DNA from 3 places in the Pseudomonas sp. BF-R-19 genome. Region 2 is predicted to be linked to each of the others. Evidence: predicted binding sites of a transcription regulator. Region 2 holds the regulator's gene; each other region holds the start of a gene.
What was found. Region 2 encodes FliA, which starts transcription of late flagellar genes. Its sites were predicted from a motif close to CTAAAGTTTNNNNNNNNNNNGCCGNTAA; they were not measured.
Positions count from the first base shown of each region.

Region 1: the regulator FliA is predicted to act here: its motif matches at 3,398-3,425, upstream of flgM (flagellar biosynthesis anti-sigma factor FlgM).
Region 3: the regulator FliA is predicted to act here: its motif matches at 3,756-3,783, upstream of KGB28_RS22110 (flagellar protein MotY).

Region 1 is NZ_JAHBDN010000059.1:248,783-255,839, forward strand. Features, by position in the region: gene flgB (flagellar basal body rod protein FlgB) at 1-279, opposite strand, end outside; gene cheR (protein-glutamate O-methyltransferase CheR) at 647-1,474, opposite strand; gene KGB28_RS17345 (chemotaxis protein CheV) at 1,520-2,452, opposite strand; gene flgA (flagellar basal body P-ring formation chaperone FlgA) at 2,536-3,294, shown strand; gene flgM (flagellar biosynthesis anti-sigma factor FlgM) at 3,461-3,787, shown strand; gene KGB28_RS17360 (flagella synthesis protein FlgN) at 3,836-4,303, shown strand; gene KGB28_RS17365 (flagellar brake protein) at 4,397-5,143, shown strand; gene KGB28_RS17370 (MFS transporter) at 5,207-6,571, opposite strand; gene KGB28_RS17375 (glutamine synthetase family protein) at 6,634-7,057, opposite strand, start outside.
Region 2 is NZ_JAHBDN010000011.1:60,582-67,638, reverse strand. Features, by position in the region: gene flhA (flagellar biosynthesis protein FlhA) at 1-1,680, shown strand, start outside; gene flhF (flagellar biosynthesis protein FlhF) at 1,692-3,020, shown strand; gene fleN (flagellar synthesis regulator FleN) at 3,137-3,967, shown strand; gene fliA (RNA polymerase sigma factor FliA) at 3,964-4,704, shown strand; gene KGB28_RS00550 (chemotaxis response regulator CheY) at 4,873-5,244, shown strand; gene KGB28_RS00545 (protein phosphatase CheZ) at 5,266-6,054, shown strand; gene KGB28_RS00540 (chemotaxis protein CheA) at 6,081-7,057, shown strand, end outside.
Region 3 is NZ_JAHBDN010000075.1:9,556-16,612, reverse strand. Features, by position in the region: gene bfr (bacterioferritin) at 88-564, opposite strand; gene KGB28_RS22130 (bacterioferritin-associated ferredoxin) at 763-981, opposite strand; gene KGB28_RS22125 (peroxiredoxin) at 1,293-1,895, shown strand; gene rnt (ribonuclease T) at 1,969-2,646, opposite strand; gene pyrC (dihydroorotase) at 2,643-3,689, opposite strand; gene KGB28_RS22110 (flagellar protein MotY) at 3,849-4,754, shown strand; gene KGB28_RS22105 (argininosuccinate synthase) at 4,884-6,101, shown strand; gene KGB28_RS22100 (hypothetical protein) at 6,252-6,950, opposite strand.

The DNA of each region.
Region 1 (7,057 bases), on a different contig from region 2:
GATCGACGGTTGCATCGGCGTGCGATACAGCAACGACTCGTCGCCATTGCCCAGGCCTTCAGCTTCGATGTGACGGCTGTTGGTCATGTTCAAGGCGAAGGTGCCGCTTTTGGTTTTCTCGTTCTGCTCGGCGAGCACTTTCGAGAAGTCCAGGTCCCGAGCCTTGTAGTTCGGGGTATCGGCGTTGGTGATGTTGTTGGCCAGGACTTCGGCACGCTGGGCGCGGAAGCCCAGGGCTTGTTCGTGGATACCGAGCGCTTTATCGAAGCTGATGCTCATGTCGGGAAACCTTCGGGTGACCTGATTTTTCGTAGGATCAACTTAGCAAGCCCCATGCCAATTCAAAAAACCCCGGAAACCGGGGCTTTGCCGGCCATGGCAACGCGGCAATGCCAGAAAAGCGGCAACGGTTTTCCGCCGGATGCCGCTTTTCTGCCGCTTGATCCACTTTCGAGAACACCACCTAACAACTGTGGGAGCGGGCTTGCTCGCGAAAGCGGTGTGTCAGAAAAACAAGTACTGACTGACAAGACGCTTTCGCGAGCAAGCCCGCTCCCACAGGGGGATTTGTGGTGTGTGGGGGAGATATTGCGGACAAAAAAACGGGAGCCCCAGAGGACTCCCGTTTTTTGATGACACCAGCGAATCACTTCGCCTGGTAAATGATCCCCGGGCTGCACTGGACCATCTGGTAATGATCCGGCAAACCGTTCAACGCTTCGGAAGCACCGAGGAACAGGTAACCGCCCGGCTTCAACGTGCTGTGGATACGCAACAGGATGTCCTTCTTCACCTCGGCGGAGAAGTAGATCAACACGTTGCGGCAGAACACGATGTCGAACTTGCCGAGGCTCGCGTAGCTGTCCAGCAGGTTGAAGGAACGGAATTCCACCCGGCTCTTGATCGGCGCCTTGATCGCCCAGCGCCCCGGCCCTTTCGGGTCGAAATAACGCTGCAGGCGCTCGGGTGACAAACCGCGGCCGATGGCCAGGCTGTCGTACTCGCCGGTCTTGCAGTTGTTCAGCATGGTACCGGACAGGTCGGTGGCAACAATCTGCACGCCCATCCTCAAGTGGCCCAGGTTGACACGCTCGAACTCGTCGATGGACATCGACAGCGAATACGGCTCCTGGCCCGACGAGCACGCCGCCGACCAGATGCGCAGGCGCTGGCCGGGACTGGCCTTGATCGCCTCGGGCAGTACCTTGTTCTTCAAGACTTCAAACGGGTAGGTGTCACGAAACCACAGGGTTTCGTTGGTGGTCATGGCATCCACCACCTGCTCGCGCAAACCGCTGCGCGGCTGGGTCTGCATACGCTGAACTAGCTCCCCCAAAGACTTGATGCCTTGCTGTTCCATCAGTTTGTTGAGACGGCTGGAGACCAGGTACTGCTTGTTTTCACCGAGCAAAATGCCACAGGCTTTTTCCAGGAATACCCGGAACTGTTCGAAATCCAAATTACCCGTAGACAATGATGCCGCCTCTTAAATCGTGTTGACTGCCAGGGGTGCGAACCCCTAGCTGATATCTGCTGCTTTGATCCGGTCGACTACCCGGGATGCCAGGTCATCAGGACGGAACTTGGCCAGGAAGTCATCGGCACCGACCTTCTTGACCATCGCCTGATTGAATACCCCCGACAACGAAGTGTGCAGGATGATATGAAGCTTTTGCATGCGCGGGTCGTTGCGAATTTCCGCCGTCAGGGTGTACCCGTCCATCTCCGGCATCTCGATGTCGGAGATCATCATCAGGAACTCTTCTTCCGGCTTCCTGCCCTCGTCGACCAGTTTGCGCAGGTAGTCCAGCGCTTGCCGACCGTCATTCAACGCCACCACTTCGACGCCGACCGTTTGCAGGCAACGCGTGACCTGCTTGCGCGCCACCGATGAGTCGTCGACCGTCAGCACGCGCAACGAAAGCGCCTTGTGCTGGGTTTCGACATCCACCACGCCCACGGAAATCGCTTCCGGTGTCGGCGCCACTTCCGCCAGCACCTTCTCGACGTCGATGATTTCGACCAGCTGGTTATCGACCCGCGTCACCGCCGTCAGGTAGTGATCGCGCCCGGTGCCCTTGGGCGGCGGATGGATCTCCTCCCAGTTCATGTTGACGATGCGCTCCACCGAGCGGACCAGGAAACCCTGGGTCTTGGTGTTGTACTCCGTGATGATCACGAACGGATTGTGCTTGTCCTTCAACGCACCGGAGCCAGTCGCCATCGCCAGATCAAGGATCGGGATGGTCGCCCCCCGAATGTTCGCCACGCCGCACACGACAGGACTGGACTTGGGCATCAGCGTCAGTTTGGGGCATTGCAGCACCTCCCGAACCTTGAACACGTTGATCCCGTACAGTTGCTGGCCGTCGAGACGGAACAACAACAGCTCAAGGCGATTCTGCCCCACCAGTTGCGTGCGCTGGTTTACCGAATCCATTACACCCGCCATGCCCAGACTCCTACACCAACGCCAAGTGTTGTTGCGACGCGCCTTCATCACTAAACGGCACGGCGCTTGCTTTTTTAATCGTTATGAACACAGAACCGACATTTTTCCGACGCCTGATCACACCCTGCCAAAAATTGCTCGGCGTGCTGGCGGCTGTTTGCCTGTTCAACGCTGGCAGCCCTGCCCTTGCTGACGCGGTTACCTTGCCTGACATGCTTATCGGCGTCACTCAGGGCTTTCTTGAATTCACCGTAGAAGACTATCTGGCTACCAGCCAAACGGAAGGTCGCTACGAGATCCAGGTCAACCCGCTCGATCCGCGCATGCACATGCCCATGTGCGACAGGGAATTGACAGCAACGCTTGAGAGTCCCAAGCCATTGGGACGGGTTACGGTCAAGGTCCGCTGCGAGGGCGTTTCCCCCTGGACAGTCTTCGTGCCCGCTCAAATCCGCCTGTTTCGCGATGTCGTCACCAGCGCCCGGCCACTGCGCCGCGCCGCCATTGTCGAGCCTGGGGATGTGGTCCTGCGCGAGCGCGATATCAGCCTCACCAGCCAGGGCTACCTGACCTCCCTCGATCAGGCGATCGGGCAACGACTGACCCGACCAATGGTCGCCGACCAGGTGATTACCCTGGTGCATATCGAACAGGCCGAGGTCATCCGCAAGGGTGATCAGGTGGTGATTACCGCCCGCAGCGGTACGCTCAGCGTGCGCATGCCGGGCGAAGCGCTGTCAAATGGCAGCCTGAGCGAACAGATCCGGGTGAAAAACCTCAACTCCCAGCGAGTCATCAAGGCGCAGGTCATGGCGCCGGGGCAGGTGGAAGTGTCCATGTAAGGCGCTCTGCTCATCAGAATGTGGCGCTTGCCGCGGCTGTTCCCTAGACTGTGTTCCAGGCACGGCAAGCGCTGGCGCGCGCAAGGTTCATTGATAAATGGGCCTAAAGTTTTCCAGGGAATGGCCGAAACCATGGCAAGCGTCCAAATTCCCAGAGGTTTTTATCATGGTCATCGATTTCAGCCGTTTGAACAGCTCCTCGTCCCTTACGGGCAGTACACGTACCAGCGCCAGCAAGGAAAGTGCCGAGGCCGGCAAATCCGCGCCGCTGGAGTCCGCGGCCGAGCAGGCCGGTACCGTCAAAAGCGGGGAATCGGTACATCTCAGCAATGAGGCTCAACAGTTGCAAAAGGTCACTGACAAGCTGCGCGATCAGCCTGCCGTCGACAACGCCCGCGTGGCCGAGTTGAAAGCAGCGATTGCCGATGGCAGCTATAAAGTCGACAGCAACCGTGTAGCCAGCAAACTGCTCAACTTCGAAGCCCAGCGCTAGGCCACCGCCGGCGCCAGGCTTTTGGACGCTTAAAACCCAAGGCCAGCCATGCACGACACTCATCTACTGCAACTGATCACCGACGACTTTGCCCCGGCGCAACACCTGCTGGAGTTACTGCAGACCGAATCCCTCGCCTTGCATGGCCGCGACATGCCATTGCTCGAGAACATCCTGGCGCAGAAACAGGCATTGGTCGTTTTGCTCGAACAGCATGGCCGCAAGCGCAGTGAAATCCTCGCCAGCCTCAACCTGCCGACCAACCGTGGCGGTCTGGAGCAATTGGCCGGCCAGTCGAGCATTGGCGAGCAGTTGCTGGCGCAAAGTGACGTGCTGACCGATCTCCTGGCCCAGTGCCAGGCCATCAACGCCAACAACGGCCAGTCGATCCTCACTCAGCAGGCCGCTACGGCCACCCAGCTGAAAATCCTCACCGGCGGTGAAACCCCGGCGCTTTACGATGCCAGCGGAACATTCTCCAAGCGTGCCAAGCCACGCCCGCTCAGTCAGGCATGAGCCGGTCAATGCCCCCCGCTCTATCAAGACACGCAACATACTGGCAAACTGCTATCCTGCCGTAGTCAAATTTTGTCTGGAGATTGATTAACCGTGTCCAATGCCTTATCCGTGGACGATGCTCCGCAGCCACCCAAGGTGCTCTCCACGCCCTTGGAAATCTCCAGCAACCTGCGCCAGCTGCTCGAAAGCCATGACCCGCTGATCATCACGTTCCACGAGCGCAGCCAGCGCTTCCAGAGCTATCTGGTGGACCTTGACCGTGACAGCAACATGATTGCCCTGGACGAAATGATCCCCCGTGATGGCGAGCGCTACCTGCTGGCGGGCGAGCCATTCAGGGTCGAAGGCTTCCACGAAGGCGTACGCATTGCCTGGGAAAGCACCGGCCGGTTGAACATCGACGAATCCGCTGGCAGCCGCTGCTATCGCGGTGCCCTGCCCGATGAAGTGGTGTACCACCAGCGCCGCAATGCGTTCCGCGCCGCGCTGAAACTGGCACAACTGGTCAACGTCAACCTCGACGGCGAAAAGCTCAAGGCCCCCATCAGCGGCAAGCTGCTGGATATTTCCGCTACCGGCTGCAAACTGCGCTTCGACGGCGACATCACTGGCAGCCTGCAACTGGGTCAGGTGTACGACCGCTTCAGCGCCGAACTGCCCTTTGGCAAGATGACCGCGCCAGTCGAGTTGCGTTATCTGCACTTCGAAGAAAAGATCTCCACCACCTTCGCCGGTGTTCGCTTCCACAACATGAGCGGGCTGGTGCAGCGTCAGGTCGAGCGCTTCGTCTATCAGTTGCAACGCGAAGCACGTCGCTTCGACAAAGACGACATCTGATAGAGCGTCAACAAAAAACGGGCAGCCCCTTGCGGTGACTACCCGTTTTTTTGTGCCCCGATTTTAAGGCCTGGCCTCGGTAAAGCTTTGCTCGCGCCCCGAATCAGGGTCTTCTGGCGGTTGATCGGGTTCAGATTCAGGTTCGGCTGACGGCTCCGGATTCACCGGGTTGCACATCTGATCCTGCACCACCTGCTCATCGACCCGCGGATCCAGCGCCGCCACCAGTGGCGAACTCGTCATATTGTCCGGCATGGCCACGTGATGCAGCGGTGCATCGTCCACCTGATGCAGGTTGGTCACCGCTTTCGGACGAATTCGCCATACGAGTACCAACGCAAAGAAGCTGAAAAACGCGTAGAGCATCTGGCTGCCGAACAGCTTCATCAGCACGCCCGCCACCAGCGGCCCGATACTCGCACCCACGCCATAGGTCACCAGCAACATCGCCGTCAGGGACACCCGACGATCACCTTCGACGTGGTCATTGGAGAACGCCACCGCCAACGGATACAGGCAGAACTGCACCAGCGAACAGACGAAACCGGCGATAAACAGAACCTCCAACGGCACCTGCGGCATGATCGCCAGCGGCAGTGCAGCCAGGGCCAGGCTGAATGCAAAACTGCGGATCAACACGGCCCGGTCGTAGCGGTCGGACAACCAGCCCAATGGCCACTGCACCAGCAGCCCGGCAAAAATGCAGCTACCCATGAACAGACCGACCTGCTCCGTGGACAACCCTTGCTGCGAAGCATACAGCGGCGCCAGACCGTAGAACGAACCGACGATCAGGCCTGCCCCGAGCACCGTGCTCAATGACTGTGGCACGCGCTTGATAAAGAACCGTGGCTCCATCGGTGCCGGATGCAAGGGTGCCGGGTGGATCCGCCGCGTCAGGGCCACGGGCACCAGACACAAGGCGAAACACAGGGCGACCAGCATCAGCAGCTCCAGCCCCAGCGCCGGGTGCATGACCAGAATCAGTTGCCCCATCACCAGGCCCAGGTAGGAGGCGATCATGTAACCGCTGAATACCAACCCGCGCTGCGTGGCCTCGGCCTGTTCGTTCAGCCAGCTCTCGATCACCATGTACTGGCACATCATGCCGAGGCCGACGATCACCCGCAGGAACAGCCAGGCCGGCAACCAATCGGTCAGGCCATGACCCAACACCGCCGCGCCGACAATCCCGGCACAGGCCGAGTAGGCCCGGATATGCCCGACCCGGGCAATCAACCGGTGACCGATCTTGCCCCCCAGCACCAGGCCGAAATAGTTGGCGGCCATCAAAGCACCGACCCACAGGCTGTCGACATGGTCGGCCGCCAGGCGCAGGCCCAGGTAAGTACTCAACAGGCCCGAGCCGATCAACATCATCAGCGAGGCGAAATACAGCGCTCGAAAGGATTTCCAGATTTGGCGCAACGAGCGGCTCCTTGCAGTGAGAATCGGCTACCGCTAAACGATAGCCGGATGTCGACGGATCGTCAGGCCTGGGTCGCTAAAACACGACGCTCCCAGGGCGTAATTTCATCATGGAAACTGCTCAGTTCCAGGGTCTTCGAAGCGATGTAGCCTTCGATGAATTCCGCGCCGAACAGTTCCTTGGCCAACTGGCTACGTTTCAGACGCTCAAGTGCCGCATGCAAGGTACACGGCAACGAAAGATTGTCCGGCACTTCGAACTCACCCTGGATCGGCGCACTCGGTTCCAGTGCGTTCTCGATACCATGCAAGCCCGCCGCCAGGCTTGCGGCAATCGCCAGATACGGATTGGCATCGGCCCCCGGCAAGCGGTTCTCGACCCGACGGGCCACCGGCAAACTGGCCGGAATGCGCAGGCCGGCCGCCCGGTTGTCGTGGGACCAGCAGGCATTATTCGGTGAGGCGTAAGGGTGGCACAAGCGCTGA
Region 2 (7,057 bases):
GTGAGTGCGCGTTTCACCCTCGATGCGATGCCCGGCAAGCAAATGGCGATCGACGCCGACCTCAACGCCGGCCTGATCGATCAGGCCCAGGCCAAGGCCCGCCGTTCGGAAGTCGCGCAGGAAGCCGAGTTCTACGGCTCCATGGACGGCGCCAGCAAGTTCGTCCGCGGTGATGCCATCGCCGGCCTGCTGATCCTGTTCATCAACCTGATCGGCGGCATGGCGGTCGGTATCTTCCAGCACGGGATGACCTTCGGCGACGCCGGCAAGGTGTATGCGCTGCTGACCATCGGTGACGGTTTGGTGGCGCAATTGCCATCACTGTTGTTATCGACAGCCGCCGCGATCATGGTGACCCGTGCTTCCGGTTCGGAAGACATGGGCAAGCAAATCAATCGCCAGATGTTCGCCTCGCCCAAGGCGCTGGCGGTGGCGGCGGGCTTGATGGCGGTCATGGGCCTGGTGCCTGGCATGCCGCACTTCTCGTTCCTGAGCATGGCGGCCCTGGCGGCCGGTGGCGCTTACCTGTTCTGGAAAAAGCAGAACGTCGCCAAGGTGCAGGCCCTGCAAGAGGTCAAACGCCAGCAGGAGTTGCTGCCGTCACCGGCCCGCGCCCAGGAAACCAAGGAGCTTGGCTGGGATGACGTGACACCCATCGACATGATCGGCCTGGAGGTGGGTTATCGCCTGATTCCGTTGGTCGACCGCAACCAGGGCGGCCAGTTGCTGGCGCGGATCAAGGGCGTGCGCAAGAAGCTGTCCCAGGATCTGGGCTTCCTGATGCCCACGGTGCATATCCGCGACAACCTCGACCTGGCGCCCAGTGCCTATCGCCTGACCCTCATGGGGGTGATCCTGGCCGAAGCGGAGATTTACCCGGATCGCGAACTGGCGATCAACCCGGGACAGGTCTACGGCACGCTCAACGGCATTACCGCCAAAGATCCGGCTTTCGGCCTGGAGGCGGTCTGGATCGAAATCAGCCAGCGCGCCCAGGCGCAATCCCTCGGTTATACGGTGGTCGATGCCAGTACCGTAGTGGCTACGCACTTGAACCAGATTCTCTACAAGCATTCCAGTGAACTGATCGGCCACGAAGAAGTGCAGCAACTCATGCAATTGCTGGGCAAAAGCTCGCCGAAACTGGCCGAGGAGCTGGTGCCGGGCGTGGTTTCGCTGTCGCAGCTGCTCAAGGTGCTGCAGGCGCTGTTGGCCGAACAAGTGCCGGTGCGCGACATCCGCAGCATTGCCGAGGCCATCGCCAACAATGCCGCCAAGAGTCAAGATACCGCCGCGCTGGTGGCTGCCGTGCGGGTTGGCGTATCCCGTGCAATCGTCCAAAGCATTGTAGGCACTGAGTCGGAGCTGCCAGTCATCACGCTGGAGCCAAGGTTGGAACAGATATTGCTCAATAGTCTGCAAAAGGCCGGGCAAGGCTCGGAAGAGGGCGTTCTGCTGGAGCCAAGCATGGCTGAGAAGCTGCAACGCTCGCTGATCGACGCAGCGCAGCGCCAGGAGATGCAAGGTCAGCCGGTGATTCTGCTGGTGGCCGGTCCGGTTCGCGCGATGCTCTCGCGATTCGGCCGGCTCGCAGTCCCGGGTTTGCACGTGTTGGCTTACCAGGAAATCCCTGACAACAAGCAAGTGACCATCGTTGCGACAGTAGGGCCCAACGGCTGAGGTAGTGGTTTATGCAAGTTAAGCGTTTTTTCGCCGCCGATATGCGTCAGGCCATGAAACTGGTTCGCGATGAGCTGGGCGCTGATGCCGCCATCATTGGCAACCGTCGGATCGCCGGGGGCGTCGAACTGACTGCAGCGCTGGATTACAAGTTGTCGGCGCTGGCGCCGCGGGTTCCGAACATGGAGCTCGAAGACGAGCTGCGCAAGACTCAGTCGCGGATCGTCACCGCCCAGGCCGAATTGAGCCTGCGTGGCGATGGCGAGAGCGACAATGCAACCAATCGCCAGTTGTTCGCCGGCTTGCCGCTCACCGCAGCCGAGCCGTTGATCGAGCCCACCTACGCCGAACCCCGTCGCCCCGCACCGGCCGCTGCACCAGCCTCCACTGGCGTGGACCCGCGCGCGTTCGACTCGATGCGTTTCGAGCTCAACAGCCTGCGCGAACTCATGGAAGTCCAACTCGGCTCCCTGGCCTGGAATCAGCTGCAGGGCAGCCGTCCGGACCAGGCCAACCTCTGGCGGCGCCTGCAACGCATCGGTCTGTCCGGCCCGCTGTCGCGCGACCTTTTGGCGATGATCACCGATATCGAAGAGCCTCGTCAGGCCTGGCGCATGTTGCTGGCGCACCTGGCGCGAATGATCGTTACCCCGGAAGTCGAGCCGCTGGAAGAGGGCGGTGTGATCGCCATGGTCGGCCCGGCCGGCATGGGCAAGACCACCACCCTGGCCAAGCTGGCCGCCCGTTACGTGCTCAAGTACGGCGCGCAGAACATCGCGCTGGTGAGCATGGACAGCTTCCGCATCGGTGCCCAGGAGCAGCTCAAGACCCTGGGGCGCATTCTCAATGTGCCGGTGACCCACGTCGATCCGGGCCAGTCCCTGGTGCAGGCGCTGGAACCCTTGCTGCGCAAGCGCGTGGTGCTGATCGATACCGCCGGCCTGCAGGCCAGCGACCCGGCCTTGCGCATGCAGCTCGAAAGCCTGGCCGGTCGTGGCATCCGCTCGAAAAATTATCTGGTCCTGGCAACCACCAGCCAGAAACAGGTTCTAACCGCCGCCTATCATAGTTACAAGCGTTGCGGGCTCGCTGGCTGCATCCTGACTAAACTGGATGAAACGGCTAGTCTGGGTGAGGTGTTGAGCCTGGCCATCAGTCATGAGTTGCCGGTGGCTTACCTGACCGATGGCCCGCGGATCCCGGATGATTTGCATCTGCCGCGTCGTCACCAGTTGGTCAGTCGCGCCGTGAGCGTGCAAATGCAGGAAGAACCCAGCGAAGAAGCCATGGCTGACATGTTCGCTGACATCTACCACAGCCCGACCAAGCAGGTTGGCTGAGGTAAAAATGAACAGTTTTTGTACCTACATCGATGGTCTGCCATGCATTGTTCCGTTTGTGAACGCGCAGCCAGTAATGTGGCCTCCGTCTATGCAAGACAAGGTAAAGAAATAACATGGGCAGCATGCATCCCGTACAGGTGATCGCGGTGACCGGCGGCAAAGGTGGCGTCGGGAAAACTAATGTGTCAGTGAACTTGTCCCTGGCTCTGGCTGAGCTTGGCCGGCGCGTCATGCTGTTGGACGCCGACCTGGGACTGGCGAACGTTGACGTTCTGCTGGGCCTGACACCCAAACGTACCCTGGCCGATGTGATCGAAGGCCGCTGCGAACTGCGCGATGTACTGCTGCAGGGACCCGGCGGCATCCGTATCGTTCCGGCCGCATCCGGCACTCAGAGCATGGTGCATCTGAGCCCCGCGCAACACGCCGGCCTGATCCAGGCCTTCAGCGATATCGGCGACAACCTCGACGTATTGGTGATCGACACCGCGGCGGGCATTGGTGACTCGGTAGTCAGTTTCGTTCGCGCAGCCCAGGAAGTGCTGCTGGTGGTGTGCGACGAGCCGACCTCGATCACTGACGCCTACGCTTTGATCAAATTGCTTAACCGTGACTACGGCATGAACCGCTTCCGGGTCCTGGCCAACATGGCCCAGAGCCCGCAGGAAGGGCGCAACCTGTTCGCCAAGTTGACCAAGGTGACGGATCGCTTCCTCGACGTCGCCCTGCAATACGTCGGTGCGGTGCCCTACGACGAAAGCGTGCGCAAGGCCGTGCAGAAGCAGCGCGCCGTCTACGAGGCCTTCCCGCGTTCCAAGTGCTCGCTGGCCTTCAAGGCCATCGCACAGAAGGTCGATACCTGGCCGCTGCCTGCCAACCCGCGCGGGCACCTGGAGTTTTTCGTCGAGCGCCTCGTGCAGCAGACAGCAGGACCGGTTCTATGACGGCAAGCGGTTACAACCTCTACAAAAAATCGGCGCGTGATGCGCAGTACGAGCTGATCGAGCGTTACGCGCCGCTGGTTAAACGCATTGCCTACCACTTGTTGGCGCGCCTGCCGGCCAGTGTCCAGGTCGAAGACCTGATCCAGGCCGGGATGATCGGCCTGCTTGAAGTGTCGACCAAATATGACGCCAGCAAAGGCGCCAGTTTCGAGACGTACGCGGGCATTCGAATCCGCGGCGCCATGCTCGATGAAGTGCGCAAGGGGGACTGGGCGCCACGATCGGTTCACCGCAATACGCGCATGGTCAGCGACGCCATTCGCTCGATTGAAGCGAAAACCGGTCGTGATGCTAAAGATCACGAAGTTGCGGCCGAACTCCAATTGAGTCTCGACGATTACTACGGGATTTTGAACGACACCCTGGGCAGCCGGCTGTTCAGTTTCGACGATCTGTTGCAAGACGGCGAACACGAAGGGCTGCACGAGGATGGCGCGAGTGCTCATATCGAACCGTCACGCGATCTGGAAGATGAACGCTTCCAGGCTGCGCTGGCAGATGCGATTGCCAATTTGCCGGAGCGTGAGCGACTGGTGTTGGCGCTGTACTACGACGAAGAGTTGAACCTCAAGGAAATCGGTGAGGTCCTGGGGGTCAGCGAATCTCGGGTCAGCCAGTTACACAGCCAGTGCGCGGCCCGTTTGCGGGGGCGTTTGGGGGAGTGGCGAGCGCGCTGAAGGCAGTGTGGGGGACACTGCGAACGAGGCCGGTGTGGTGTTGAACTGCGCCGGTCGCGATCTGTTGTGCTCCAGACAGTCATCGAGTGCTTTGCCGGATTGATTGAAATGGCGCGTCCAGGTGCTGGGCGCGTTTAAGACTGCTTGGAGGTCGAATTGGACAAGAACATGAAAATCCTCATCGTTGATGACTTCTCAACGATGCGGCGGATCATCAAGAACCTGCTGCGTGACCTTGGGTTCACCAACACCGTCGAGGCCGACGATGGCACTACCGCCATTCCGGTGCTCAACAGCGGAAGCATCGACTTTCTGGTAACGGACTGGAACATGCCTGGCATGACCGGTATCGATCTGCTGCGCCACGTGCGTGCCGATGAAAAGCTCAAGCACCTGCCGGTGCTGATGGTGACCGCTGAAGCCAAGCGCGAGCAGATCATCGAAGCGGCCCAGGCCGGCGTTAACGGCTATGTGGTCAAACCCTTCACGGCCCAGGCGTTGAAAGAAAAAATCGAGAAGATTTTCGAACGCATCGGTTGATGAGTGCGCCACGGGGGAGCTATGGGCAATAACGAAACTTCATTGGGCGACTTTGAGTCGACCCTGAAAAAACACGCCGTCGAATTGGTCGCCAGCCTTGAAAAAGGCAAGTTCGGCGACGCGGTGCAATTGATCCATGAGCTCAACCAGACCCGTGACCGCGGCCTGTATCAGGAAGTGGGCAAGCTCACTCGCGAACTGCATAGCGCGATCGTCAATTTCCAGATTGACCCGCACATGCCGCAAGCCGAAGAAGTGTCGCAGATCACCGACGCCACCGAGCGCCTGGGGTATGTGGTCAAGCTGACCGAGGCCGCGGCCAACCGCACCATGGATCTGGTGGAAAGTGCCACGCCGCTGGTCAATGGCCTGGCGGATGAAGCCAAGGTGTTGAGCGCGGACTGGGGGCGCTTCATGCGTCGCGAAGTCGGCGCGCAAGAGTTTCGTGAACTGGCCCGGCGGGTCGACGGGTTCCTGGTGCGCAGCGGCACGGACAATCGCGCGGTGTCGGGCAACCTCAACGACATCCTGCTCGCCCAGGATTACCAGGACCTCACAGGGCAGGTGATCAAGCGTGTGACCCAGCTGGTCACCGAAGTTGAAAGCAACCTGCTGAAGCTCGTGCTGATGGCCAGCCAGGTGGACCGCTTTGCGGGCATCGAACATGACCGTGAAGCGATGCTTGCTGAAAAAGATCCACAAAAACATCTCTCTCAGGGTGAAGGTCCGCAGATTCATGCCGATAAAAGAGAAGACGTTGTGTCCGGTCAGGACGATGTGGACGATTTGCTATCCAGCCTTGGATTTTAGGTAGACCTGTTAGGAGCACCCCCTTAATGAGCTTCGGCGCCGATGAAGAGATCCTTCAGGATTTCCTGGTTGAGGCCGGCGAGATTCTAGAGCAACTGTCCGAGCAACTGGTCGAGCTGGAAAGCCGTCCGGATGATGCGGATCTGCTCAATGCAATTTTTCGCGGTTTTCACACTGTAAAAGGGGGTGCCGGCTTCCTCCAGCTCAACGAGCTGGTGGAGTGCTGCCACATCGCCGAGAACGTGTTCGACATCCTGCGCAAGGGTGAGCGGCGCGTCGACTCGGAACTGATGGACGTGGTTCTCGAAGCGCTGGATGCGGTGAACAGCATGTTCAGCGAAGTCCGCGAGCGCAGTCCGATCACCGCTGCGACACCTGAATTGCTCGCGGCGCTGGCCCGTCTGGCCGAGCCGCAATCGGCTGACGAAGTGGCGCCTGCGCCCGTCGCCGAAGTGATTGAAGAACCGGTGGTCGAAACCGATTCCGACGACATCACCGACACCGAATTCGAACAACTGCTGGACTCGCTGAACGCCGTCAAGGCGCAGGCCGAGGCGCCGGCGGCGGCTCCAGCGCCTGCCAGCAATGCCGCTGCCAGCGATGAAATCACCGATGCCGAATTCGAGTCGTTGCTCGATCAACTGCATGGTAAAGGCCAGTTCGCCGTTGACGCAGTGGTCCCGGCGCCGGCTGCGCCAGAAGCACCGAAAGCGGCAGGCGACAGTTCCGATATTACTGACGACGAATTCGAAGCACTGCTCGACCAACTGCACGGCAAGGGTAACTTTGCTGTCGAGGCACTGGAGTCGGCCATTGCTTGCGTGCCAGCACCTGCCGCGCCAGCCGCCGCAGCGGTCGGCAGCGATCTGATCACCGATCACGAATTTGAATCGCTGCTCGATGAGTTGCACGGCAAAGGCAAGTTCAGCGAAGTCGGCACCGCGACGGTTGCCAGCGGATCGAACACGTCCGTTGCCGCGCCGGCCGCGAAGGCTGCGGCGCC
Region 3 (7,057 bases), on a different contig from region 2:
AGGGATTTCGGCCAGTGGCATAAAAAAAGCCCCGCCACTCGAAAGAGGGCGGGGCTTTTTATTGCATCGAGATTAATGGCGTAGAACTTACTCGTCTTCGCCCATCTGCGATTGCAGGTAGTTCTCAAGACCCACTTTATCGATCAGGCCCAACTGGGTTTCCAGCCAGTCAATATGTTCTTCTTCGGACTCGAGAATATCTTCAAGCAGTTCACGGCTACCGAAGTCGCCAACTGTTTCGCAATGTGCGATGGCTACTTTCAGATCGGCATGGCCGATTTTCTCGATACGCAGGTCGCACTCCAGCATTTCCTTGGTGTGCTCGCCGATGTGCAGCTTGCCCAGATCCTGGACGTTCGGCAGGCCTTCAAGGAACAGGATGCGCTTGATCAGCTTGTCCGCGTGCTTCATCTCGTCGATGGATTCGTGGTATTCGTGCTTGCCGAGCTTGTTCAGGCCCCAATCTTCATACATGCGCGCATGCAGGAAATATTGATTGATCGCGACCAGCTCATTGGCAAGGATCTTGTTGAGATGCTGGATGACTGTAACGTCGCCTTTCATGATGGGGTCCTGCCCTGTATTAGCTGTCAATAGAGCAGAGTTTGAGCCGGGTATTTAATAGTGTCAAACCTAAGTTATTGAAACTTAAATGAAAATTAATCGGAATAAGAATGTTTGTGTTCCGCGTCTAGAGCATAACTAGTTGATTTTGAGGCATAAAAAAACCGGACATATGTCCGGTTCTTTGAAATTCGATATTTAAGCGGCTGTAAATTCTGCTGGAAAAGGAATTGCAGCCTGGGCCGATTGCAGTTTGGTCAGGGTCTCGCGGACCACTTCCTTGGCGAGGCAGGCACATTTGCCGCACTGACTGGCAACGCCGGTAGCCACACGGACTTCCTTGTAGCTGCAGCATCCTTCATAGATCGCATCGCGGATTTGACCGTCGGTGACGCCAGTGCAGAGGCAAACATACATAAGGAAGGTCCGTCGCTGATTGTGACTCAATTGCGATGGATCTTAATGTTAACGAGAATGATTGTCAAAGTGGTTTCAGAGCACTTTTCGCCATAAGCGGGTATGGCTGACGAACGGTCGGCCTGGCAAATCGGTGATATAAAACCGTCGGGGATTTCATCGTACGGGGAAAAAACAGCTAAGCCAGCTCAAACACGCGGTGTATGATGGCCGGTCTTTTGCGACCGGGGATCGTGTCACAGGGCTGTCGCCTCAGGGTGGCAGGCTGATGCGAACCCTGTTTCTCACGCTATTACACCAGGAGATATCCAATGAGCGTACTCGTAGGCAAACAAGCCCCTGACTTCACCGTACCGGCCGTACTCGGCAATGGCGAGATCGTTGACAGCTTCACCCTGTCCTCGGCGATCAAAGGCAAATACGGCCTGGTGTTCTTCTACCCGCTGGACTTCACCTTCGTTTGCCCGTCCGAGCTGATCGCTCTGGACAACCGCATGTCTGAGTTCAAGGCACGCAACGTTGAAGTGATCGCTGTTTCGATCGACTCGCACTTCACCCACAACGCATGGCGCAACACTCCAGTGAACAATGGCGGTATCGGCCAGGTTCGCTACACCATGGCTGCCGACATCAAGCAGGACATCATGAAGGCCTACGACGTTCAGTCCGCTGAAGGCGTGGCTTTCCGTGGCGCTTTCCTGATCGACGACAAAGGCGTTGTCCGCTCGCAGATCATCAACGACCTGCCACTGGGTCGTAACATGGAAGAGCTGATCCGTCTGGTCGACGCTCTGCAATTCCACGAAGCGCACGGCGAAGTCTGCCCTGCCAACTGGAAAAAAGGCGACAAAGGCATGAACGCTTCGCCAGAAGGCGTTGCGGCTTACCTGACCGAGCACGCTGCCGCTCTGTAAGGCACGCTCCAGGTACAAAAAAACCGGCCATCGAGGCCGGTTTTTTTATGGGCGGGATAACGCCGGGAGGGGATCAATCGTTGAAGTCTTCCCAGCCACCCATCTGTTTCCAGCGATTGACGATGCCGCAGAACAGCTCTGCCGTCTTCTCGGTGTCATAGCGAGCCGAGTGAGCCTCGCGACCGTCAAAGTCGATGTCCGCTGCCTGGCACGCCTTGGCCAGCACGGTCTGGCCGTAAGCGAGGCCGGCGAGCGTTGCGGTATCGAAACTGGAGAACGGGTGGAACGGATTGCGCTTCATGTCCAGCCGCGCAACCGCTGCATTCAGGAAGCCCAGGTCGAAGCTGCTGTTATGCCCGACCAGGATCGCCCGTTTGCAACCATTGGCCTTCAGGGCCTTGCGCACGCCGCGGAAGATATCGTTCAGGGCAGACTCTTCACTCACGGCCATGCGCAGCGGGTGATCGAGCTTGATCCCGGTGAATTCCAGGGCAGCGGCTTCGATGTTTGCGCCTTCGAACGGCTCGACACGGAAGAAGTAGGTGTGATCCGGGTAAACAAAACCCTTTTCATCCATGGCGATGGTGGTCGCAGCGATCTCCAGCAAGGCATCGGTGGCCGAATTGAAGCCACCGGTTTCTACGTCGACGACAACCGGCAGGTAACCACGGAACCTGGCCGCCATTGGATGACGAGGGCCGCCTCCGCCGCCATTGCCTTCCAGTTCGTCGTCGAAATGGTCTTCACTCACGCGTGTTCCTCCAGCAGGCGCCAGCGCAGTTTTTCACCGGCGCGCAGCGGGATAACGGTCAGCTCGCCAAATGGCAGGCTGGTCGGGGCGGTCCACTCTTCGCGGACCAGGGTGATGCGATCGGTGTTGGCTGGCAGACCATAGAACCGAGGGCCGTTGAGGCTGGCGAAGGCCTCGAGTTTGTCCAGCGCATTGCGCTGTTCGAAGGCTTCGGCGTACATCTCGATGGCCGCATAGGCGGTGTAGCAACCGGCGCAACCGCAAGCCGCTTCCTTGGCGTGCTGGGCGTGGGGGGCCGAGTCGGTGCCGAGGAAGAACTTCTCGCTGCCGCTGGTGGCAGCGTCGAGCAGGGCTTCCTGGTGGGTGTTGCGCTTGAGGATCGGCAGGCAATAGAAGTGCGGCCGAATCCCGCCCACCAGCATGTGGTTGCGGTTGTACAGCAGGTGGTGAGCCGTGATGGTCGCGCCGACGTTGGCCGAAGCCGAGTTGACGAACTGCACGGCGTCCGTGGTGGTGATGTGTTCGAAGACCACTTTGAGGGTCGGGAAACGCTCGACCACACGGCGCATGTGCTCGTCGATGAAGATTTTTTCGCGGTCGAACACATCGACATCGCCCCGGGTGACTTCACCGTGGACCAACAACGGCATCCCGACTTCGGCCATGGCCTCGAGTGCAGGGAAGATCTTGTCGATGCTGGTGACGCCAGAGTCCGAGTTGGTGGTCGCGCCGGCCGGGTACAGCTTGGCGGCGTGAATGAATCCGCTGGCCTTGGCCTCGCGAATTTCTTCAGGCTGGGTGCGGTCGGTCAGGTACAGGACCATCAGTGGCTCGAACAGGCTGCCGGCCGGGCGGGCAGCGAGAATCCGCTGGCGATAGCCGTCGGCTTCGGCCGCGTTGCGCACCGGTGGAACCAGGTTGGGCATGATGATGGCGCGGCCAAAGGTGCGCGCGACATCCGCGACGGTATTGGTCAACACGGCACCATCGCGAAGATGAATATGCCAGTCGTCGGGACGCAGCAGGGTCAGGCGGTCGGACATGAGGGGATTCCAGGCGGGTCAAACTCAAGGGAATGCTACCGGAAAAGACTCTTGCAGGCACTCGCTATCAAGTTTTGCAGGAAGCTTCCGATATCCAACAGGTATGCCGTAAACATGTGTGTGTCTGTCTTTTTGTTGTAGAAGCCAGTGGAGCCTCCCGTGCGCCAGCGTTTTTTAGCCTTGCTCAGTGTGTTTGCCAGCCTTCCCGCGATGGCGCTCACTTTCCAGACCCGTCTGGAGAACATTGAGTGGACGGTCGAGGGTGACAAGTTCGAATGCCGCCTGACTCAGCCGATTACCGACTTCGGTTCGGGCGAGTTCGTGCGCCGTGCCGGCGAGCAGGCGACGTTTCGTCTGAAAACCTACAACCCGATGATTGGCGGCGGTTCGGCGACGCTGCTGGCCGCTGCCGCGCCGTGGCAACCCGGGCGTGACGATATCAACCTGGGCACGGTGAGAATCGGCAGTGGCAACGTTTTGTTCAACAGCTCACAGGTTCAGGCCGGACGACTGATCAGTGGCCTGATGGACGGTCGCAGTCCGGTGGTTCGCCATTCCTCGGGGGATGGTCGGGTGTCGGAAGTGCGCTTGCTGCCGGTCAGGTTCACCAAAGCGTTTGCCGATTACCAGAGTTGTGTGGCGAAACTGTTGCCACAGAATTTCGAACAGGTGAAGCAATCCGAAATCGGCTTCCCCGGCGGCGGAATCGAACTCGACAGCGCCGCAAAAGCCAAACTACAGGTGATGCTGGAGTACATGAAGGCCGATCCGACGGTCAATCACATCGAGCTCGACGGTCACTCCGACAACAGCGGCAACCGCCTGACCAACCGCGACCTGTCGCGGCGCCGAGCCCTGGCAGTGCTGGAGTTCTTCAAGGCCAACGGCATCCAAGAGTCGCAAATCACCCTGCGTTTCCATGGCGAGCGTTATCCGGTGGCGCCTAACACCAACAACACCAACCGCGCGAAGAACCGTCGAGTAGCGGTACGCCTGGAGCGCGGAGCCCCAGCGGAACAAGTCGCCCCGCAAGCGACGAAAGCGGCCACTTCGGCCACTTCCTGATCCAGCTGTAATCGTCGCGCCCTCGACAGAATCTGTCGCTTCGTCGTCATAAGCTGTCGCGCCACTGTAAATTATTCTGTATGAGCGGTAGACTTCCCGGCTTTCCGTAGAACCCCGTGGAGTGATGGCATGGCGGACGTAAACAAGGTCGTTCTGGCGTATTCCGGCGGCCTGGACACTTCGGTGATCCTCAAGTGGCTGCAGGATACTTATAACTGTGAAGTGGTGACCTTCACCGCTGACCTGGGGCAGGGCGAAGAGGTCGAACCTGCACGCGCCAAGGCTCAGGCCATGGGCGTCAAAGAGATCTACATCGACGACTTGCGCGAAGAGTTCGTGCGCGATTTCGTTTTCCCGATGTTCCGTGCCAACACCGTTTACGAAGGCGAGTACCTGCTGGGTACTTCCATCGCTCGTCCGCTGATCGCCAAGCGCCTGATCGAAATCGCCAACGAAACCGGCGCTGACGCCATTTCCCATGGCGCCACCGGCAAGGGTAACGACCAGGTTCGTTTCGAGCTCGGTGCGTACGCCTTGAAACCTGGTGTGAAAGTGATTGCCCCTTGGCGCGAATGGGACCTGCTGTCCCGTGAAAAGCTGATGGATTACGCCGATAAGCACGGGATCCCGATCGAGCGCCACGGCAAGAAAAAGTCCCCGTACTCCATGGATGCCAACCTGCTGCACATCTCCTATGAAGGCGGCGTGCTGGAAGACACCTGGACCGAGCACGAAGAAGACATGTGGCGCTGGACCGTTTCCCCGGAAAACGCGCCAGACAAGCCGCAGTACCTGGAACTGACCTACCGCAACGGCGACATCGTCGCGCTGGACGGCGTCGAAATGACTCCGGCCACCGTGCTGGCGACCCTGAACCGTATCGGTGGCGAACACGGTATCGGCCGTCTCGACATCGTCGAGAACCGCTACGTGGGCATGAAGTCCCGTGGCTGCTACGAAACCCCTGGCGGCACCATCATGCTGCGTGCTCACCGTGCGATCGAATCGATCACCCTGGACCGCGAAGTGGCTCACCTCAAAGACGAGTTGATGCCCAAGTACGCCAGCCTGATCTACACCGGCTACTGGTGGAGCCCTGAGCGTCTGATGCTGCAACAGATGATCGATGCGTCTCAGGTCAACGTGAATGGCGTTGTGCGCCTGAAGCTGTACAAGGGCAATGTGATCGTCACTGGGCGCAAGTCCGACGACTCGCTGTTCGACGCCAACATCGCGACCTTCGAAGAAGATGGCGGCGCGTACAACCAGGCGGATGCAGCGGGCTTCATCAAGCTCAATGCCCTGCGCATGCGCATTGCAGCGAACAAAGGCCGGAAGCTGTTCTGAGACCTTTGAAATCGTGATGGATACCTGACCTCGTCCTCGACGAGGTCAGGTACCTGAAAACGGGGTGTGACGCCAGTTGCTACGTTGTCGGGTGTTTTCGTTTGCGCTGATGATTTCCTGTTTTTCTCCTTCTCGATGGTCTGACCTGTACTACACGTTGTTGTTCGCCGGTTGCCCGGCCTGATCAATGACCGACAACCTGTGCGAGTCCAGATTGTAGGCAACATAAAAGGCGGCACTGCGCTTGTTGGCCTGCTTTGAATGTTTAAGCGCACTGGCTTTCAGTAAAATCTCCGAAACGGCACAAGTGACAAACAGAATCACGTACGCCGTCTTTTCCCGTGGCCTCTGGAGGTTTTCCAGCAGCGCTCCAAACTCGACCTCCTTGCTCATCCACCGTGCATCCACGATGTACAGGTCTTTTATAAGTTCCGGTAACTGAAGCTGATGTTGAACAGAGACAGAGGTTTGCAGACCAATCTCGGTTGGCGGGTCCTGTGCGCCGCAGGGCGTTCGAGCTGACTGCCGGTCATTCGTTGAGGTTTCCAGGGCGGGATTCTCAGACGACTTCCCGGACGCTTTTTTTTCCGGCCGCCCGGCATCATCCATGACCTTCATGAAGTGTTTTCCCTTTTCAAAGTCGGAGGGCGCATAAAGGGATTTGTAGTTGAAGTTGAGTGTCGCGAAAAAAAGCAAAAGTAAATAAAACGGAAAGCTGATCAGAAACCAGACATAGAGTTCTCTTTCCTCTTGGTCGAGGAAGGGTAGAGAAACGGCTGCCGAAGTTTCAGAGAGTGCTGCAAATATCGCGATAATTGTCATTGGGTTGGTGATTCGTTTTTTTATCATGTTCTGTACTCATTCTGGATTTTTTCTCGAATGGTTTATGAGGTTGGTTTGAAGTGGTAACTATTGTAGTGATTTTTGTTGCTTGTTGGTTTTGATAAGCGTTTTTA